2 regions of the Pseudobutyrivibrio sp. AR14 genome follow, and region 1 is predicted to be linked to the other one. Evidence: riboswitches for the same ligand, from Rfam matches in the RefSeq annotation. Region 1 holds a riboswitch; the other holds the start of a gene.

Region 1 (10,186 bases):
TGACTTGTAGTTGCCATCTTTCCACTGTTTAAACTTATCCTCTACTGCATCATATGTCTTTGAAGAAATCTCTGGCAATTCCTTACCCCAAGTGCCTGTAGCTTCCTTATAACCTTTTTTGAAAGCATCCAAAAGCATATCTGCCTTTGATGTGTCGCCACCTGAAAGTGCAATTGCGAAATCAACGATTCTGTCGGAAGTCTTGTTTACGCCCCAGTAACCATCTTCTGAAATGTCCTCTTTTGCCTTTTCAATTGTCTCAGGATCTGCTGTAAATTTTCCCTCTGCAAGGAACTTCCACATGTCATCCTGTGTAGCGATTGCAAAAGTGCTACCCTGACCCTTGATGGTCTTCATGACAATGTCAAAAAGATTGTTAATCATCCTTTCTTGGTCAGCCTTAAGCTGCTGAATAAGGGCTGTTCTATCTGATTTTTTGTATGTATCTGTTGTGAGAGCTTTGTCATCAGATTTTTCATAAACGGCTGCAGCATCAGAAAACTTAGATGCTTTAACCTCTTCTTTTGATGCGCTGAATTCAAGAGATTCTGTCACAGAACCATCTGCATTAGTGGTCTTTTTATAGGTTCCTGCAACATTCGAAGAAACGCTGCTATAAGTACTAACATCCATAATCTAACCTCCTTGTTAATGTGGCCAATACTACTAAACCAGACGGAAATCCTTTTCCTAATCTATTTATCGGATCTTTAATGAGAAAAAATCACTAGTAGATTGTATTTATTTTAATACAAAAATCTTGTAAATGTGTGGTATCTTTGTTAAAATTTATTAAGATTGAATACAAAATACACGCAAGTGCAAAATACATGGATGTACAATGGATAAAATAGATGTTAAAGCATTAGCAAAAATCAATATAGGCCTTGATGTTACAGGCATTCGAGATGATGGCTACCATGAGGTCAAGATGATTATGCAGACGGTGAATCTCTTTGACAAAATCACCATTTCCAAGGTGATAGAGCCGGGAGTTTCCATGACCACCAATCTTAAGTTTTTGACTGTTGGAGATGACAATCTCTGTATTAAGGCAGCCAAGCTACTCATAGAAGAGTTTGATATAAAAGAGGGTATTAGAATTTCCCTTGAGAAGCATATTCCTGTAGCTGCTGGTATGGCCGGGGGCTCTACCGATGCGGCAGCCATTTTATTTGGCATGAACAAGCTGTTTAAGCTTGGACTTTCTCGCAAGGATATGATGGAGCGAGGTGTCAAGCTGGGAGCTGATGTACCTTACTGTGTTATGAGAGGCACAGCCTTGGCAGAGGGCATAGGAGAGATACTTTCTCCACTTCCACCTATGGTGAAGTGCCCAGTTTTAATTGCAAAGCCAGGCATTGCAGTTTCTACAAAGCAGGTCTATGAGGCTTTGGATTCATGTTTTGATAAGGTGGTTCATCCAGATATAGATGGAATTATTGAGGATATTAAGAATCAGGATTTAGCATCCATTTGCAGCAAGATGGGCAATGTACTGGAGGATGTTACCATTCCTATGCATCCAGTTATTGCAGACATTAAAAAATGCATGATGGATAATGGGGCTGTTGGCGCCATGATGAGCGGTAGTGGTCCTACAGTATTCGGATTCTTTAATGATAACAAGACAGCTAGAGCTGCCAAAGAGGCACTTACCAAATCGGGGATGGTAAAGCAGCTTTATCTTACTACGTTATTCAATAACAAGAATTAACCTTGAAAAGGAGAATAAATATAATGACAGAAAATCTTACACTTCAGATGGACGATTATTTGCCACTCAGAGATGTAGTTTTCAACACACTTAGGGAGGCAATCTTAAAGGGGGAACTTAAGCCGGGCGAGCGACTTATGGAGATGCATTTGGCTACAAAGCTTGGGGTTAGTCGTACTCCTATTCGTGAGGCAATACGTATGCTTGAGCAGGAGGGGCTTGCGGTTACAATTCCTCGCAAGGGTGCTCAGGTTGCTAAGATGACAGAAAAGGACTTGCAAGATGTGCTAGAGGTACGAGATGCCCTTGATGCTCTTGCAGTAGTATGTGCATGTGAGCGTATGACAGATGCTCAGTTTGTGGAGCTCAAGGAGGCTATGAAGGCTTTTGAGAATGCTACCCATACAGATGATGTACGTAAAATCGTAGAGACAGATGAGGCATTTCACGATGTGATTTATGCTGCAGCTGCTAATCCAAAGCTTGAGAATATTATCAATTCAGCTAGAGAGCAGATGTATCGCTATCGCTACGAGTATGTTAAGAACCCTTCAGTGTATGCCCAGCTTATTGCAGAGCACAGAGCTATCATTGAGGGATTTAATAGACGTGATGTAGAGTATCTTAAGAGCATCATGCACACACATCTTTCAAACCAGATTAACGCAGTTCGCGTGGTTATTAGAGAACAAGTATAATAGATAGGAATAAATATGGCAGGAACATCTTGTAAGATTTCGCTGTGTTCTAGGCAGCGAATGGGTGGTGATCAGGAGATATCAGAGGAGAGCTATTTGGGCTCATTTATAGAGCGAGGAGACAAGAAATATCTTTCCTATAAGCGCACCACGGAGGATGGAGTTGTGGACTGTTTGATATCCTTCAATCGCAGGGAATTTACCCTTACACAAAAGGGCAGCCTCAGTTCTAAGATAGAGCTAAGACCAGGAGAGAAGACTGTTAATAAATACAGCACCTCTGTTGGCAATCTATCAATAGAAATATTTACTCGCAGGTATGAGTTAATCGAGCAAAAGGATGATATTCGAATCGGAATAGAGTATGACATTATAACAGGCGCTGATTCGATTCAGACCACAATGGATATTAAAGTAAAAATCAAAGGAGAAGCTTAATTATAGCTTCTCTTTTTTGTTTGCATCTGAGTTGGAGTTTTGCGAAGCAAAACTCTGTTTTTGTATAACTCAAAGAGGGGATAGTCGCTCCAAAATGGGAATTATTTTGAATAATTTAGTTAAAAACTCTTAGGTAAGTTTGTGAGATTTATACAAAAAATGAGGGGGTTCTCTTGTGCGAAAACGTTATACAATATAACAAAACTTGCCAGATGATGTTAGTTTTTGCCTACATATGGAAATCTACTAACCAAAACTGCTACATTTTGTGCTAGGGAATTTCACAGATTGTCTTGGCTGAGAAAAATGACAATTTGTGATATGAGTTGTGGAGAAGTGAAGTTGTAGTTTCAAGAAATGGTTAGTAGGAGGACTTGTATGAAGAAACATGTGGTAAAAGGGCTATCTTTGGGCCTATCAGCAGTAACACTTGCTGGTTCAACATCAATCACTGCTTTTGCAGATGAAATTGATGAATTCAAGGATGGAGAGCAAACACAAGAAAGTCAGCAGGAAGCCAATCAGGCAGAAAAAACTTTCGCTGATGCGACAGAATCATTAAATGAGGACTTTAATGAACAGGAGTTTTCAGGGGTTGGTTCTGAAGAGGATGCAACAGGTGTGGCAGAGTTAACTGAGATTATGGCTGATGAAATTGACTCAGAGGACTCTCCAGTAGCAGGTGAGACTTGCACAATTACAGTTGTTGATGAGTTTGGCAATGTTGTAACTGATGAAGAAACAGGAGATGTTGTTACAGAGGACGTTACATTTGGCGAGGCAGCAGATATGGCTGCAGCAGTTACAGACGATGCAGCAGCAGATATTGAGAACTTGAATCAGGCTGCTCAGAATCTTTATACAGCAGCAGGGGAGATGGATGCGGCTGAGAAGAATGCAAACTCAGAAGTAGGGGATGCAAATCAGGCAGCTGAGGACGCTGAGGTAATTGCAGGTGAGGCACTTGCTGCTTCAAATGCGGCACTGGAGGCCGTAGAAAATGAGTCTAAAGAAAATGCTGCTTCTATTATTGCTACAACACAGGATACTTATGACAAGGCAGTAACAGATTTTGAGGATAAAGAAAAGGCTTACAATACTGCAAAAACAGAGTATAAAACATACGAGCAGGAGTTCCAGCAGAAGGTTGCAGATTACAATAATAGTTTGAATTCTGCTTATACAAATCTTGAGTGGGCTGAAGAGGATTTGGCAGCTTCTAAGCAGAGACTTGCAGATCTTCAGGAAAACTTACAGAAGGCTTATGATGCTTATCTTTCATCAGCAGCAGGTGTTCTTGCTACAGCAGAGCAGACATATCAGGATAGCGACAAGACAGATGATGACAAGAAAGAGTATCTTAAGGCGATTCTTGAAAACTACTACATTAAGGCAGAAGAAGGCCAGACAGTTTCAGTTACTGAGATTGGGGATTTCGTAGATTACGAGGGAACTGAAAAGGATCTTATTACTGTTAAATATCAGATTATCGATGATGCTACTGGCACAGTTGTTGAGGACAAGAAGATTAATCTTGGCTACGATATCAGTGGCACTCAGGTAGATCTTTACGAGAAGGTTACTTACTATGATTATTTAGATGAGGATGGAAATGTAGTTCACATCACTCAGGAAGATATAGATACAGAATTAGCAAAGCCAAAGGCTGAGCAGAAGATTGTTAAGAGATATAAGAAGACAGTAGAGGTTGATGGTGAGGAAAAGACATCATACCTTATTGCTGATGCTTATGACAAGCTTACTGACGAAGAGAAGGCTGAGTACACACTTGATTATATTGTTCTCGGAGATTGGGACTGGGATAATGCAACAGTTTCAGGTCTTGATAAGACATATACATCTTATACAGATTTAGATGGCAAGACAGTTGAGGGTGCAGTTGCTTCAGAAGAAATTGCAACAGATGATGAGGTAATTAGAGTTTACTCATTTGATGTAGATGGCAATTATATTTGCACAGCTACAAACCTTAGTACTAAGAAGGTTTACACATATGTAAACAACAAGCTTTCAGCAACTGAGTATTTAAAGAGCACTGATTCAGCTGCAACTATTGCAGCATCTAAGACAGGCTATCAGATTCTCGATGCACGAGATGTATTTAAAGCATCTGGCTACTATGTGCCAAGATATGTAAGAGTAGTTTCATATAGTGCAAATCGTGAATTAGAATGGTCTGCAGACCTAAAGACCAAGACTGTTCTTGGAGTACCTTGGCCAGATGGTGTTACTCCACATGCTCAGCCAACAGCTGCAGAGGCCATTGTAAATGGTAAAAATAATGCAGCAGCCAATGCTGGAAATCCATATGATGATAAGTATGAATATTATGGATTTACATTTGACGGCTATAATAATGATTGGACAGCGGTTAAAACTGCTGAAGACGCTCCATACAATGTGACATGGTTTGTATTTGATGGAAGTGTTACATACCATGTGGCAGGTACATACAATATTTCCTACGACATAGTTACAGATGATACAGTACATTACACTGTAGGTGATGGATGGAATGACTTCTGGACAAAGGTAGGAAACTTCTTTACAGGAGCTGATAAGGAGACTACTAAGGAAGCAATCATCAGACAGTATGAGGAAGATAATCATACAAAAGTTGTTGGAGTTAAGAGCTGGAACTGGGATGCAAAAACTGCAGAGTTCTATGTTGTTAAGCCTACAAATGTAAATACTACAGGTAGCACATATGCAGCAGTTGAGGTAAACACTAATGTAGATGCAAATCTTAGCAATCTTACATATGGAAGAGATATTAGCTATGTAGGAAAATCTACTGCTACATCTTCTGATGAGTACAACAAGGAAGCATCTATCGACCAGAATGTTACAGATGAATTCTTCTACAACAATGGCGATGCAGTATTTAGCAATGCAGCAAGAGCCTATGTAGAAGGACTTGAGCAGGCTGGCGCAACAATGACAAAATTCTTTGACCTTATTAATCTTGTTAATACTGCAAAGGAAGCAGTGGAAGATGCTCAGCAGCAGTGCGAAGAGATTAGAGCTCATATCGAGGACCTTAACAAGACATTGGCTCTTGGTGATTTGGAAGTAATGCCAGAGTTAGCTGAGTGGGAAGGAAAGCTTGAGAAGGCAGAGGAAACCTACGATAAGGCTAAGGAAGATCTTGGCAAAGCTAAGGATAACTTAGATAAGGCTAAAGAAAACTTCAAGAACAAGTATAGTGATGATGAAACAGGAGCAAATGGTGAAGAAGGTACTGGAACAGAGGGTGCAGGCACATCAACATCTGGTGGCGCAGCAGGTGGTACTTCAGGAACTGATTACCCAGCTGCAACATTAACTATCACTGACCCAGCTACACCACTTGCAGGTGACACAACTGCAGATAATACTACAGCACCAAACAGAAATACCAGAAGAAATGCCGCTAATAATGCCGCTGCAAACGCAAACGCAAACGCTGATGCTAATGCAGACGCTGATGCAGATGCAGATAATGCAGTAGTAGCAACTCCAGAGACAGATGAGGACGAGGAAATCAAGCGTATTGCTGATGAGGCTACACCTCTTGCAGCTGAGAAAGAAAGCTCAACTTCAAAATTAGGTTGGTGGATTTCAATTCTTCTTGTTATTGTTGTAGTAGCAGGTGCAATCGCATACTACAAGAAACAGCTAGATGCTAAAAAGCTTGACGACAAATAATCGCCAGCACTAATCATTTTTCACATATCATTTTTCAAAAATAGGAGGTACTTCTTTCGTGAAGTACCTCCTGTTTTGCATTAAGAGATAATAAATTATTTTGTAGTGGCCATATGTTTAATGTAGTCCATAAGAGTTCTAATAGGTGGAAGTATAAGTACAATGTATGTTACAAAAGCCTCTGCAAAAATATAGATGCCATTGTAAATAAGTGAATAAGGAAGCGGACTCATGTTGTAATCAGCCGCATACTCACCAAAGAAAAGACAGCCAGAAAGAACGGCAAAGAAATATCTGCCCAGTATTGCAATACCGTATCCCTTAAGTAATCCGTTTTTAGATTTTGCAAAAAATCCTGAGAGGCCAAGTGCCGCAAATGCAAGGATATAATCTACGATTACTTGTGCAGGGAAAAGAATATATGGATCTACAATCAGATTTAAAAGACCGTAGGCAATGCCGGAGATAATTCCAAGAATTGGTCCGAACCAAAAGCCTGGAAGACATGCTACAAGCATAGAAAACAATGTGATTGAGCCGCCCATTGGAAGCTTGGTGAATTTGATGTTAGAAAGGACAAAAGCTAGTCCTATTGAAGCTCCGCAGAATGCTAATTGCCTTGCGGTAAAAATAATTTTTGAGTTGAGTGTTGATGCTTGATTACTCATTAAAAAATCTCCCTTCATACAAAATGATGCCAGGAGATCCACTAAGCTTCCTTACGCTGGTATTGTCCAGTTCAAGTAATAAGGGTCGGTGTAAATCACCTCTCAGCAACTGCGCCCCTAGCAACATATTTATTTAGCTAGATACAACATAACACTAGAGTATTGGGACGTCAATATGAGATGACGAATAGCTCTGAAAAGATAGTAATTACGGTTGTATAGATGAGAAAAGATAATTTTATAGTGGATATATACAAATGAAATTAGATTTTTTATGTTTACTATATAAATGGAAAAGGCTCTTTTTCTGTACTATTATTAGTATTAACCTATGTCAGAGAAGTGGCTTATTTGTAGTTTTTTTACGGATAAGGGCTGCGCAAGATAAGCGTCGCTCTCGATAATGTAGAACATAATAATTAAAGGAGAGTACAAAATATGGATGGAAAACCTATTGATTCATTTGCGTGTAGATTAAAGATGGCATTAAAAGAAAGAGGTATAACACAAACATATCTATGCAAATTGACAAACACACCTAAATCTTCAATGAGTCAATATTTATCTGGGAGGAATCTACCTAAGACAGATAGGATATACAAATATTCAGAGGTATTAATGGTAGAGCCGAAATGGTTATTAGGCTATAACACTCCTATGTTAAGAGAGGAGACATTAGATAATAATGCAATTGATGCAAATGCTTTCTGTACAGACTTTGATATCGACCGCGTTGAGGATAGTTTGAATGAAGCTTCTAAAGAACAATTAAAAAGGATAATAGCTTATGCTAATTATTTGTTATTGAAGAAAGAAAGCGAAAAATAAGTCTAAATAACTAAGAGAGTAAAAGATTAGTCCTTTAAATAGATATTGAAAGGAAAAATATTATGAATAAAAAATCATCATTGTTGATATATATTTCTTACATAGTAATATACCTTATTTATACAGTGGCAAGTTGTATTCGAATTGGAAAATTTCTTGATGAATACATATATGAATCAATGAAAGTTGATGTTCATAATGTGGGAAGTGTTGTCGCATTTGGAGTAGTTTATAATCCAACAAAAGTGTTGCTAACCACAATCATACCATTTGTAATATTAACTATTTTAATGACTATTTTTACAGTTATATTTTTTACTAGAAAAGAGAAGTCATAGAATTGCAAATGTATTTGTTGATGCTACTGCCTGTAGCGAATTTTATAGATTAGGCAGTAGGAAAATGCTAGGATGTTACTGCCTGTATGGAAAAATGAAAAGTAGGCAGTAGGGGATTTTGGAAAAGTTACTGCCTATAGAGAAAAATGCAGAATAAGCAGTAAGAAAAATGAAAATGGCTACTGCTTAAATAGAGAAATGCCAAATAAGCAGTAGTGTAAAGGAAAAAGACTACTGCCTGCCTAGTAAAATGCCAAAAAAGCAGTAGGAAAAATGAAAAAGGCTACTGCTTAAATAGAGAAATGCCAAATAAGCAGTAGTGTAAGGGAAAAAGACTACTGCCTGCCTAGTAAAATGCCAAAAAAGCAGTAAGAAAAATGAAAAACTACCTTCTGGATTTTTTTTATGACAAAATGATGCAAAAATGATGTTTATTACATATATAATTAAAATAGGGCATAATTGCGACACTAGGAATATTGTAAAAACTAATTTTATTTGGAGGAAAAGTTATGAAGAGAAAAATGATTTTGCAGTTGTTGGTAGTATCTGTAATTGTTACAGGATGTGGTAAATCAGAATCAAGCAATGTGGCAGCTTCTAGCGATGAAGCTATTTCAAGCAATGTTGCAATAAGTGACGAAACCACTGTGGGCGGCGAAGTGAGCCAAACAGACAGTGCAAGTGACTTAAGCGAAGAGACAAGTTCAGAGGACAGCGTGGAGGACAGTGCAGAGGGATATAAGAAAGCATATATTGAGGCAGCTAAAAGTATAAAAGAGAAACATGATTTCGATAGTCTCAAATTTGGCCTTATAGATTTTGATGGAGACGATACGCCTGAATTGGTGGCTAAAATGAGCGGCAGTTGTTGGCTATATACATATGAAGATGGAAAACTCAGATGTCTAATGGATGATTGGGTATATGGTATGGCCGGCGATCTTGGTTATGAGTACGCTCCGGGAAAAGGTATTGTTAGAGATGGGGGAAGTCCTTTTTATGGAGCGTTATACTATAGCGCTTATTTTTCAAAGCATGAAGAAGGTGAGCTGGTGTTAGACTACAAAGAAGAGGAGTATCACTTTGATGATAAAGACGGTGATGGCTTTCCATCTGATGAAGAATTAGAGGGATTTTCAGAGCAGAAAGTTTTCAAGATGGAGTATACATGTGAAAACGGTGAGAATCTAAGTGAGGAACAAATAAAAGAAAAAATCGATAGTTATGATAGCTACACTTTTGAGTTCTTAGAAGGTACATATAGCTACGAGGAGTTTATAAAAGAGCTTTCGTAATCAATTGGAAAAAGGTACCAAGAAATTAGAGTATTTGTAAGAAAAGGAATAACAGACCATGGATAATCGAGCTGAATTGTTGAAAATGGAAGTTGGTGAGAGGTGTTAGAACTGAAAAATATAGTAAAGCGATATGATTCAAAAACGATTTTCGAAGGAGTGAATATGTGCCTTAGAGAAGGCACGGTGACCTGCCTGGTAGGCCACAATGGATGCGGAAAGTCCACGTTACTGAAAGTGACAGGAGGGCTAATTCCAAAGGATGGCGGCGAGGTAATCCGTGAAAAGAATTACAGGATTTCATTCGTTCCGGATCACTTGCCGGTGGCAAATATGAAAGCCGGGGTCTATCTAAATCATATAGCCAAAATGGCGGGGCTAACTTCTGAAAATGAGAGACATAAATTAATCTCAAATTTTGCAGCGGACTTCTTTTTGAGTGACATGCTTGATAAGAAAATGAAAAATCTATCTAAAGGTTCACTCCAAAAAG
Region 2 (10,186 bases), on a different contig from region 1:
AGCTTTTTGAAGTTTTCTTTATTAAATATGGAATCAAGGCAGCGATTTTCTTGCCTATCAATGTTAATGATTCTGCAGAGATGTACCTTTGCTTTATTTCTAGGGGACAGGAGCGCAAGTGGAGCGTTGAGGATTTGCGCTTCGCCAATGACACCAAGAGAATCATCGGTACAGTTTTAGTTAAAAAGATAACTACCAATTCTTTGGCTAGTTCATATTCTGCTTTGGAGGCTATTCTCCAGAATGCAGGTTATGGTGTAGTTGTAGCCGATTTGGCTACCAGAGAATTCTTATACAATAATGATACATTCATAAGGATGTTCAGCAACGAAGTTGATAGACTTGCTATCGAGGAGATTATCTTTGATAAGCGCTATACACTTTCTGAGATTAATGGTTATTCAGCTAATGGTTCAGGAAAGTGGTTTGATATTTCTATTGCTAGCATAGAGTGGGTAGATGGACGTCAGGTTAGACTTCTTACATTCTATGACACCACCGACCTTCGTATCTATCAGAAAAAGGTGGAAAAGCAGGCACAGGAAGATATCCTCACAGGCCTTTACAATCGTCAGGCATGTGAAAAGGATATTGCCATGGAGTTCCATGTGGCTACAAAGCTTGGCAAGGAATTTGCAGTTCTTATGCTTGACCTAGATGATTTCGCTAGTGTCAATGAGGGACTTGGCTATCAGGTGGGAGATGATTTGCTTGAGTATATTGCTCACAGCATCAATGACATTTCCTACATTAAAAATAAATGCTACCGAGTTGGTGGCGACGAGTTCGCAGTAATTGTAGACCATGCTAATATTGACAATCTTGATATGGTTATCAAGAGAATTATGAATCTCTTCGCTAATCCATGGATTTTAAATGGTCAGGAATATTACTGTACAGTCAGCATGGGTTGTGTTAAGGGCCCATCGGATGTGACTGATTCCTCAGCTATTCTTACTCGACTTAATATTGCACTTCACGGTGCCAAGAATAAGGGTAAGAACAGATTTGAGTTCTATGATGCTAATTCAGATGCAGTTGTAGCTGAAAAGGTTAAGATGGAGCAGGCTATGCGCAAGGCTGTTGAGGATGACTGCAAGGAATTTGAGGTTTACTATCAGCCTATTATGGAATTTGTTAATGGAATTCCTACATGTTGCGGAGCTGAGGCTCTAGTGAGATGGAATTCTCCAGAGTACGGACTGGTTCTTCCAGATCAGTTTATCTCTCAGGCGGAGCAGCTTAAGTTGATCAATTCAATTGGTCAGCACGTACTTTTAGAGGCTGCCAAGAGCTGCAAGCACTGGAATGACTTTGGTCATCCAGAATACAAGGTCAATGTTAATCTATCCGTAGTACAGCTTACTCAGTCAGATTTCCTTGATAAGCTTGATATGGTACTTAAGCAGACAGCTATTGACCCACAGAATCTTACACTTGAGGTTACAGAGTCACTTGCCATTAATGACATGGAGAGGATGATTAAGCTTTTAGATGCAATCAGAGCCAAGGGATGCAGAGTTGCACTTGATGATTTTGGTACTGGTTATTCATCACTTAATTACATCAGGACCATGCCACTGGACACAATTAAAATAGACAGAGCATTTGTTTCCGATATGAATTCTGACCATTTTTCAGAAGTATTCGTTAAGACAATTTCTGAATTGGCAGATTCTCTTGATGTAGATGTATGCGTAGAGGGAGTTGAGTTTGATAAGCAGGTTGATATGATTGGTAAATTCTCAGTCAATCTTGCTCAGGGATTTTTCTTTGATAAGCCACTTACAAAAGAGGATTTTGAAAAGAAATACTTATAGGTCAAACCCTGTTTACAGGTTTTGTCATAGATACTAATAATGGAAAGAAATTAGGAAAGGGAAAGTAATGTACACATTAAACGACATCAAAAACACTGATGCAGAAGTTGCAGAGGCTATTGTTAAGGAGTTTAACAGACAGTCACAGCACATCGAGCTTATTGCTTCTGAGAACTGGGTATCACCAGCGGTTATGTCTGCTATGGGCTCAGTCCTTACTAACAAATATGCAGAGGGTTATCCAGGAAAGCGTTATTATGGCGGATGCCAGGAGGTTGACGTAGTAGAGGAGCTTGCAAGAGAAAGAGCTAAGGAGCTTTTCGGTTGCGAGTATGTTAATGTTCAGCCACACTCAGGAGCTCAGGCTAACATGGCAGTACAGTTTGCAGTACTTAAGCCAGGCGACACAGTTATGGGAATGAACCTTGATCACGGCGGACACCTTACTCATGGTTCACCAGCTAACTTCTCTGGAGTATACTTCAACATCGTTCCTTATGGAGTAAATGACGATGGATTTATTGACTATGATGAGGTAGAGCGTATTGCTTTAGAGTGCAAGCCAAAGATGATTATTGCTGGTGCTTCAGCATACTGCCGCAAGATTGACTTCAAGCGCTTTAGAGAAATCTGTGATAAGGTTGATGCAGTGCTTTTTGTTGATATGGCACATATTGCAGGACTTGTTGCTGCAGGTGTACATGAGAGCCCAGTTCCTTATGCTGATATTGTTACTACAACTACTCACAAGACACTTCGTGGTCCACGTGGTGGTATGATTATGGCAACAGCAGAGGCTAATGAGAAATACAACTTTAACAAGGCTGTTTTCCCTGGTATTCAGGGTGGTCCTCTTATGCATGTTATAGCTGGCAAGGCTATCTGCTTCAAGGAGGCTCTTGATCCTTCATTCAAGGAATACGGACAGCAGATTGTTAAGAATGCTCAGGCACTTTGCAAGGGCCTTCAGGACAGAGGAATCAAGATCGTATCTGGTGGTACAGACAATCACCTTATGCTTATTGACTTGACTCCATTTGAGCTTACAGGCAAGGTCGTTGAGAAGCTTCTTGATGATGCTCATATCACAGCTAATAAAAATACAATTCCTAACGATCCTAAGTCACCATTTGTTACATCTGGTATCCGTCTTGGTACACCAGCTGCTACAACTCGTGGCCTCAAGGAAGCTGATTTCGATCAGGTTGCAGAGGCAATCTCAATCGTTATCAAGGAGCAGGAAGCAGGAGTTGAGAAGGCTAGAGCAATTATTAAGACTCTTACAGACAAATATCCACTACCAGGTGCTGAGGGATTCTGCTAGAATATATTTGTTTGTTAATTAAATATTTACGGGAGCTTGTATACAGGCTGAGAGGAAGGTGTGACCTTCGACCGAGAACCTGATTTGGATAATGCCAACGTAGGGATGCCGATTTTTCATGTCGGAATATGTGATTCGTAAATACGAAATGATAACTATGGAGCATCCAATTTGGGTGCTCCTTTTTTGTTGTAACGATTATGGTTAGTACAGGCATCCTGATGTAAAAGGAGGATAATGATGGATTTTGACAGTACTCTTTATTTCATTACTGACAGCAGTAATTATGAAAAGGATGAATTTTTATTTAGGGTAGAGGAGGCACTAAAAGGTGGTGTTACTCTCATGCAATTGCGAGAGAAAAATCGCACTACAAGAGAGTACATTGAACTGGCTCAGGCGGTACATGAGATTTCGAAAAAGTACAATGTGCCACTTATTATAGATGACCGTGTGGACGTAATGCTTGCAGCAGATGCTGAGGGTGTCCACGTAGGGGCAGAGGATATGCCGGTGGCCCTTGCTAGAAAAATAATTGGTCCAAATAAGATACTTGGGGCAACAGCGAAAAAAGTTCCAGTGGCGGTAGCAGCATATGAGGATGGAGCTGATTATTTAGGTGTAGGAGCAATCTATCCTACAACTACAAAGGTAAAAACAGTGCTCACTTCAACAGACACTCTTGCTGATATTTGCAAGGCAGTACCTATTAAGGTAAATGCCATAGGTGGATTGAATCCTACAAATCTTCATGTATTAAAGGGGATTGATATAGACGGAGTGTGTGCAGTGTCTGCAATTATGAAGGCTGACTCGCCAAAGAAGGCGGCAGAGGAGCTAAAGAAAAGCTTTTTGGAGCTGAACAAATAAGGAGGGGATGAAATGAAGGCGGTACTATCAATCGCTGGCAGCGACAGCAGTGGTGGAGCTGGTATTCAGGCGGACCTTAAGACTATGACGGTCCACGGTGTTTTTGGAATGACTGCTATTACAGCACTTACAGCACAAAATACAACTGGGGTAACTGCTATACAGGAATCCACACCAGAATTTCTGGAGCAGCAAATTGATGCATGTTTATCTGATATTCCTGCGGATGCTGTGAAAATCGGCATGCTTCCATCTAGTGCCCAGGTGGAGGTTGTAGCTAAAAAGCTTAGGGAATACAAGGTGAGAAATCTGGTAGTGGACCCAGTTATGGTAGCTACATCAGGTAGCAAACTTATGAAGGATTCTACAGCCTCTGTTATGGCAAATTTATTATTTCCAATTAGCACAGTGATTACTCCAAATATTCCGGAGGCAGAGGCACTTCTTGGAAAGACTATCGCAAACAAAAATCAGATGGAAGAAGCTGCTAAGGCCTTATCAAAAGAATACGGCTGCAGTGTGCTAATAAAGGGAGGGCATTCCTTTGAGGATGCCTGCGACGTGCTTTTTGACAAGGGGCAGGTCAGCTGGTATGAGACAACTAAAATTGACAATCCAAATACCCATGGTACTGGATGTACTTTGTCATCAGCCATAGCAAGCAATTTGGCTCTTGGATTTGATTTAAAAGAATCAGTGAAAAATGCCAAGGAATATATAACATCAACAATTTCCTACGGTCTTGATTTAGGAAAGGGCAGTGGACCACTAAATCACATGGTGGGATTAATTAGAGAAAAGGGGGATGCAGATGGTAGCAATAAACGGGAAAGATTATGCAGCGGCAGGTAAGAATCTAGCTTCGGTTTTGACTGAGATGAAATATGATTTTAGAACTATTGCTGTGGAAATCAACGAAGAGATTGTTTCAAAGAAATTCTATGAGGAGACAATTTTAAATGATGGGGACGTAGTGGAGGTAGTTAGCTTTGTGGGAGGAGGCTGATGATGGTCAGTAAGGATGAGTTTTATCAAGCCTTAGTAGAGCGCCATGGCGCAGATAATCAGCGGAAATTTGATGAGGCTACTGTGGCTATTTGCGGCCTTGGAGGACTTGGATCCAATGTAGCTATCTGTCTAGCTAGAGTAGGAATTGGGCGGCTGATACTTATAGATTTTGACCTTGTAGATGTGACTAATCTCCATAGGCAACAGTACAAGATATCTCAGGTAGGCATGGCAAAGACAGAGGCCCTCAGAGAAAATCTTCTTGAGATTAATCCATATATTACAGTACAGACTCATAGGGTGAAAATGGATGAGAGTAATAGCCTTGATTTGATAAAGGATGCAGACATAGTCTGTGAGGCATTTGACAGTCCAGAGTGTAAATCAATGTTAGCAGATATCGTATTTACGAATTTTAAGGATAAATATTTGGTATCTGCCTCAGGTATGGCTGGATTTAAAAGTGCCAACGACATTATCACCAAAAAGCTCACATCACATTTTTATATTTCTGGAGATGGAGTCAGTGATGTAAGTGATGGAATAGGACTTGTATCATCTCGAGTTATGGCCTGTGCAGGCCATGAGGCTCACATGATTATAAGGCTTTTAATAGGAGAAAAGAATCCATAACTAGTTGGATTTTATAGTAATTGATTGTAAAAGGGAAAGGACAAAAAATGGAACAGGACAAACTGGTAATTGGCGGTAAAGAATTTGATTCAAGATTTATTCTCGGCTCAGGAAAGTACTCAATGAAGCTTATTGAGGCTGCTATAAAGGATGCAGGAGCTGAGATTATTACACTTGCAGTAAGACGTACTAATACAAAGGAAGAAGAAAATATTTTAGATTACATTCCAAAGAATGTCACATTGCTTCCTAATACTAGCGGAGCTAGAGATGCTAAGGAGGCTGTTAGAATTGCCCGCCTTGCAAGAGAGCTTGGATGTGGTGATTTTGTAAAGATTGAGATTATGAAGGATTCTAAATACCTTCTTCCAGATAATTACGAGACAATAAAGGCTACAGAGATTCTTGCAAAAGAGGGCTTTGTGGTTATGCCATATATGTATCCAGACTTGAATGTGGCAAGAGAACTGCAGAATGTGGGTGCAGCCACAATCATGCCACTTGCCTCACCAATAGGCTCTAACAAGGGACTTGCAACAAAGGAATTTATCCAGATTCTCATCGATGAAATCGACCTTCCTATTATTGTTGATGCTGGAATCGGCAAGCCATCACAGGCCTGTGAGGCCATGGAAATGGGTGCGGCTGCAATTATGGCCAATACAGCCCTTGCTACAGCAGGAGATTTAACAATGATGGCATCAGCATTTAAGCAAGCTATTGAGGCAGGAAGAAAAGCATATCTAGCAGGTCTTGGACGTGTGTTAACAAGAGGAGCACAGGCCTCAGATCCACTTACAGGATTTTTACATTAGGAGGCTGTCATGGAAAACAATTTTTTAGTAGATTCAGATTTACTTTCTGAGACTGCACTTAAGAGAAAACATCAGCTGGAAAATGACCCTAGCAGTCGTATAGACCATATGAAATATTTGCCAGGGATGGATGTGATTGAGTCTGACGTATGCTCGAAGGTAATGGCCCAGATTCAAAGCTATGACTATAGCAAATATACAGCAAAGGATGTAAGACGAGCTCTTACTAGCGAGAGATGTACTATAGAGGATTTTAAGGCCCTACTTTCTCCTGCAGCAGAGCCATTTCTTGAGCAGATGGCTGAGCGTGCTCAGAAGGAGACAGGAAAGCACTTCGGAAATACGGTATATCTTTTTACACCACTTTATATAGCTAATTACTGTGAAAACTATTGTGTATACTGCGGCTTTAACTGCTACAACAAAATTAAAAGACTGCGACTTGATACTGAGCAGATTGAGCATGAGATGAAGGTAATAGCTGAAAGCGGCATGGAGGAAATCCTGATTTTAACAGGAGAGAGCCCTGCAAAATCTGATGTGAAATACATTGGGGAAGCCTGCAAGATAGCTAGAAAATATTTCAAGATGGTAGGCATCGAAATCTACCCTGTAAATGTGGAGGATTACAAATACCTTCATGAATGTGGAGTGGATTATGTGACTGTCTTCCAGGAGACCTATGACACTGACAAATACGAGAAGCTACATCTCATGGGCAATAAGAGAGTGTGGCCATATAGATTTGATTCTCAGGAGCGCGCTCTTATGGGAGGTATGAGAGGTGTTGGCTTTTCAGCACTGCTTGGACTTTCTGATTTTAGAAAGGATGCACTAGCATCTGCCCTTCACGTGTACTATTTGCAGAGAAAATATCCACATGCGGAAATGTCTCTGTCATGCCCAAGACTTCGCCCAATCATTAATAACGAGACAATCAATCCTCTTGATGTGGGTGAGCGACAGCTTTGTCAGGTGCTATGTGCCTACCGCATTTTCCTACCATTCTGCGGAATTACAGTTTCATCTAGAGAGACAGCAGAGTTTAGAAATGGTATAGCAAAAATTGCTGCTACCAAAATCTCAGCAGGTGTCTCTACAGGAATTGGAGACCATGAGGAAAAATATAGTGGCGAGCAGGAAAGCGATACAGGAGATGAACAGTTTGAAATCTCAGATGGCAGAAGCCTTGGCACTATGTATATAGATATGTCAAATGAAGGATTACAGCCGGTTTTTAACGATTATTTATATGTATAAAGGAGAATTTTTATTATGAGAGAATATACAACACAGATGGATGCTGCTAGAAAAGGCATTATCACACCAGAGATGAAGCAGGTAGCCCTTAAGGAGTACCGCACACCAGAGGAGATTAGAGACCTTGTTGCTAAGGGACAGGTGGCGATTCCAGCCAACAAGAATCACAAGTGTATTAACCCTGAGGGTGTGGGAAGCATGCTTCGCACCAAAATTAATGTAAACCTGGGCGTATCTAGAGATTGCAAGGATTACAATATTGAAATGGAAAAGGTAATGGCAGCTGTAAATATGGGAGCAGAGGCTATTATGGATTTGTCTAGCCACGGCAATACTCAGCCATTTAGACAAAAACTTGTGGCAGAGTGCCCAGCTATGCTTGGAACAGTTCCTATCTATGACAGCGTAATCCACTATCAGAGAGATTTGGCTACACTTACTGCCAAGGATTTTATTGATGTGGTAAGACTTCACGCTGAGGATGGAGTTGACTTTGTAACACTCCACTGTGGAATTACAAGAAAGACAATCGACCAGATTAAGAAACACAAAAGAAAGATGAATATTGTATCTCGTGGTGGCTCACTTGTGTTTGCATGGATGAGCATGACAGGAGAGGAGAATCCATTCTACGAGTACTATGATGAGATTCTTGATATCTGTAGAGAATATGATGTTACCATTTCTCTCGGTGATGCGTGTCGTCCAGGCTGTCTTGCAGATGCCAGCGATGTGTGCCAAATTGAGGAGCTTGTGAGACTTGGTGAGCTTACAAAGAGAGCATGGGAAAAGGATGTACAGGTAATGGTAGAGGGCCCAGGCCATATGCCTATGGATGAGATTGCAGCCAATATGAAGATTCAGCAGAAGATTTGTATGGGAGCACCATTTTATGTACTTGGACCTCTTGTTACTGATATTGCACCAGGCTATGACCACATTACATCTGCAATCGGTGGTGCTATTGCAGCACAAAACGGTGCAGCATTTCTATGCTATGTAACACCAGCAGAGCACCTTGCTCTTCCTAATGTAGATGATGTAAAGCAGGGTATCATTGCATCCAAAATAGCTGCTCATGCTGCAGATATTGCAAAGCATATACCACATGCCCTTGATCAGGACAATGCCATGGCAGATGCCAGACAGTGTTTCGACTGGGATAAGCAGTGGGATTGCGCTATTGACCCTGAGACAGCAAAGGCAATTAGAGAGGATAGAGCTCCTGAGTTTGACGACACATGCTCAATGTGTGGCAAATTCTGCGCAGTGAGAAGTATGAATAAGGCGCTAGCTGGCGAATATATTGATATTTTAGGTTAAAAATATTTACTATTGTTTATTAATCTGCTATGTTTTAAGTATGAGGCGGAAGTTACGCCAACGGGGGAGAAAACTTCTAGGGTACTAGTATAAGGAAGGATGATGACATGAAAAAGAAGTTGTTGGCGGGAGTTATGGGGGCGTTTGTGTTATTTTTTACACTCGCTCCTAATTTTGTGTCTCTTGCAGATGATCCAGACCCTGCTGTAACACAGGAAGTAGTTCCTGATAATTCAGCAGAACCAGCGGAGGGTGGAGAGCCACCTGTAGTTGAACCTACAGAGGAAAATGGAGGCAATCCAGCTGATTCAGAGAATCCAACGGATCCACAAAATCCTGATGTGGTTCAGCCAGCAGAACCAAATGTACAGACTGATCCTGCGGTGGATGGTCTGTCAAATTCAGGGCAAGAGGATTTACAAAATATTGAGTTAAATAATTATTTGGTATTAGACAACTTGGATAATTATTTACTAGATTCGGATTTGGCTTTATCGACTATGCTTGGCACTAGCCTTATGGCTACAGCTGCGCCAGCTGATGAGTCAGACGAGAATGCACTTATCAAAAGTGCGAAATTCACTATTGATGGAAAGGATATTTCCGGAGATATTGAGGTATCTAAGAATTCAACATTTACCCTTGAATATCAATTAAAGGATCCTCTTTATATTAATTATGCAGAGGAAGACTATGTTGAGGGACAGCCATTTATTGTTAATGGTAATACCTACTCACTTCCATCAATCAAAAGTGAGTATTTTGATTTGTCTAAAATTGGTTCCATTCCGGTTGTTGTAGATGGAAAGAATTTCGGTACCGCAACAGCAGGTGATGACGGAACTATCAAGTTAAAGGTAGACTACGAGGGAAAAGACCCTGAGGACATTGGCGGTGTATTTATCAGGCTCAGCTTTGGTTTGGACGGCGACAAGGTAGATAATCTTCAGGATTTCTCATTTGAGATTCCAGGTACATCAGGCCAGACAGTTAAAATCGCTATTGCAGAGAATCAGCCTAAGGAACCGACTATCGAAAAGACGGCTGGTACTTTGGATGAGAATGATGATATAACATGGACAGTTAAGGTAACTAATGCTGACAATCCAGTCACTTATGAGAGTGGATATCAG

The links. A riboswitch is a leader RNA that binds a small molecule or an ion and turns the genes downstream of it on or off. The one in region 1 is predicted to bind thiamine pyrophosphate.
Region 2: it holds a riboswitch for thiamine pyrophosphate, as region 1 does, so the genes downstream of both, thiE (thiamine phosphate synthase) here and BLP50_RS04035 (energy-coupled thiamine transporter ThiT) in region 1, are expected to answer to the same signal.

The regions. Positions count from the first base shown of each region.
Region 1 covers NZ_FMUY01000003.1:154,010-164,195, forward strand. Annotated here, with positions in the region: gene BLP50_RS04010 (hypothetical protein) at 1-633, opposite strand, end outside; gene ispE (4-(cytidine 5'-diphospho)-2-C-methyl-D-erythritol kinase) at 842-1,717, shown strand; gene BLP50_RS04020 (GntR family transcriptional regulator) at 1,741-2,415, shown strand; gene BLP50_RS04025 (YwiB family protein) at 2,431-2,853, shown strand; gene BLP50_RS04030 (hypothetical protein) at 3,232-6,561, shown strand; gene BLP50_RS04035 (energy-coupled thiamine transporter ThiT) at 6,657-7,229, opposite strand; TPP riboswitch at 7,261-7,358, opposite strand; gene BLP50_RS04040 (helix-turn-helix domain-containing protein) at 7,668-8,057, shown strand; gene BLP50_RS04045 (hypothetical protein) at 8,120-8,395, shown strand; gene BLP50_RS04050 (hypothetical protein) at 8,908-9,693, shown strand; gene BLP50_RS04055 (ATP-binding cassette domain-containing protein) at 9,796-10,186, shown strand, end outside.
Region 2 covers NZ_FMUY01000004.1:81,907-92,092, reverse strand. Annotated here, with positions in the region: gene BLP50_RS04805 (sensor domain-containing phosphodiesterase) at 1-1,820, shown strand, start outside; gene glyA (serine hydroxymethyltransferase) at 1,888-3,144, shown strand; TPP riboswitch at 3,163-3,267, shown strand; gene thiE (thiamine phosphate synthase) at 3,382-4,014, shown strand; gene thiD (bifunctional hydroxymethylpyrimidine kinase/phosphomethylpyrimidine kinase) at 4,027-4,866, shown strand; gene thiS (sulfur carrier protein ThiS) at 4,826-5,020, shown strand; gene thiF (thiamine biosynthesis protein ThiF) at 5,020-5,655, shown strand; gene BLP50_RS04775 (thiazole synthase) at 5,703-6,470, shown strand; gene thiH (2-iminoacetate synthase ThiH) at 6,480-7,730, shown strand; gene thiC (phosphomethylpyrimidine synthase ThiC) at 7,746-9,053, shown strand; gene BLP50_RS04760 (SpaA isopeptide-forming pilin-related protein) at 9,161-10,186, shown strand, end outside.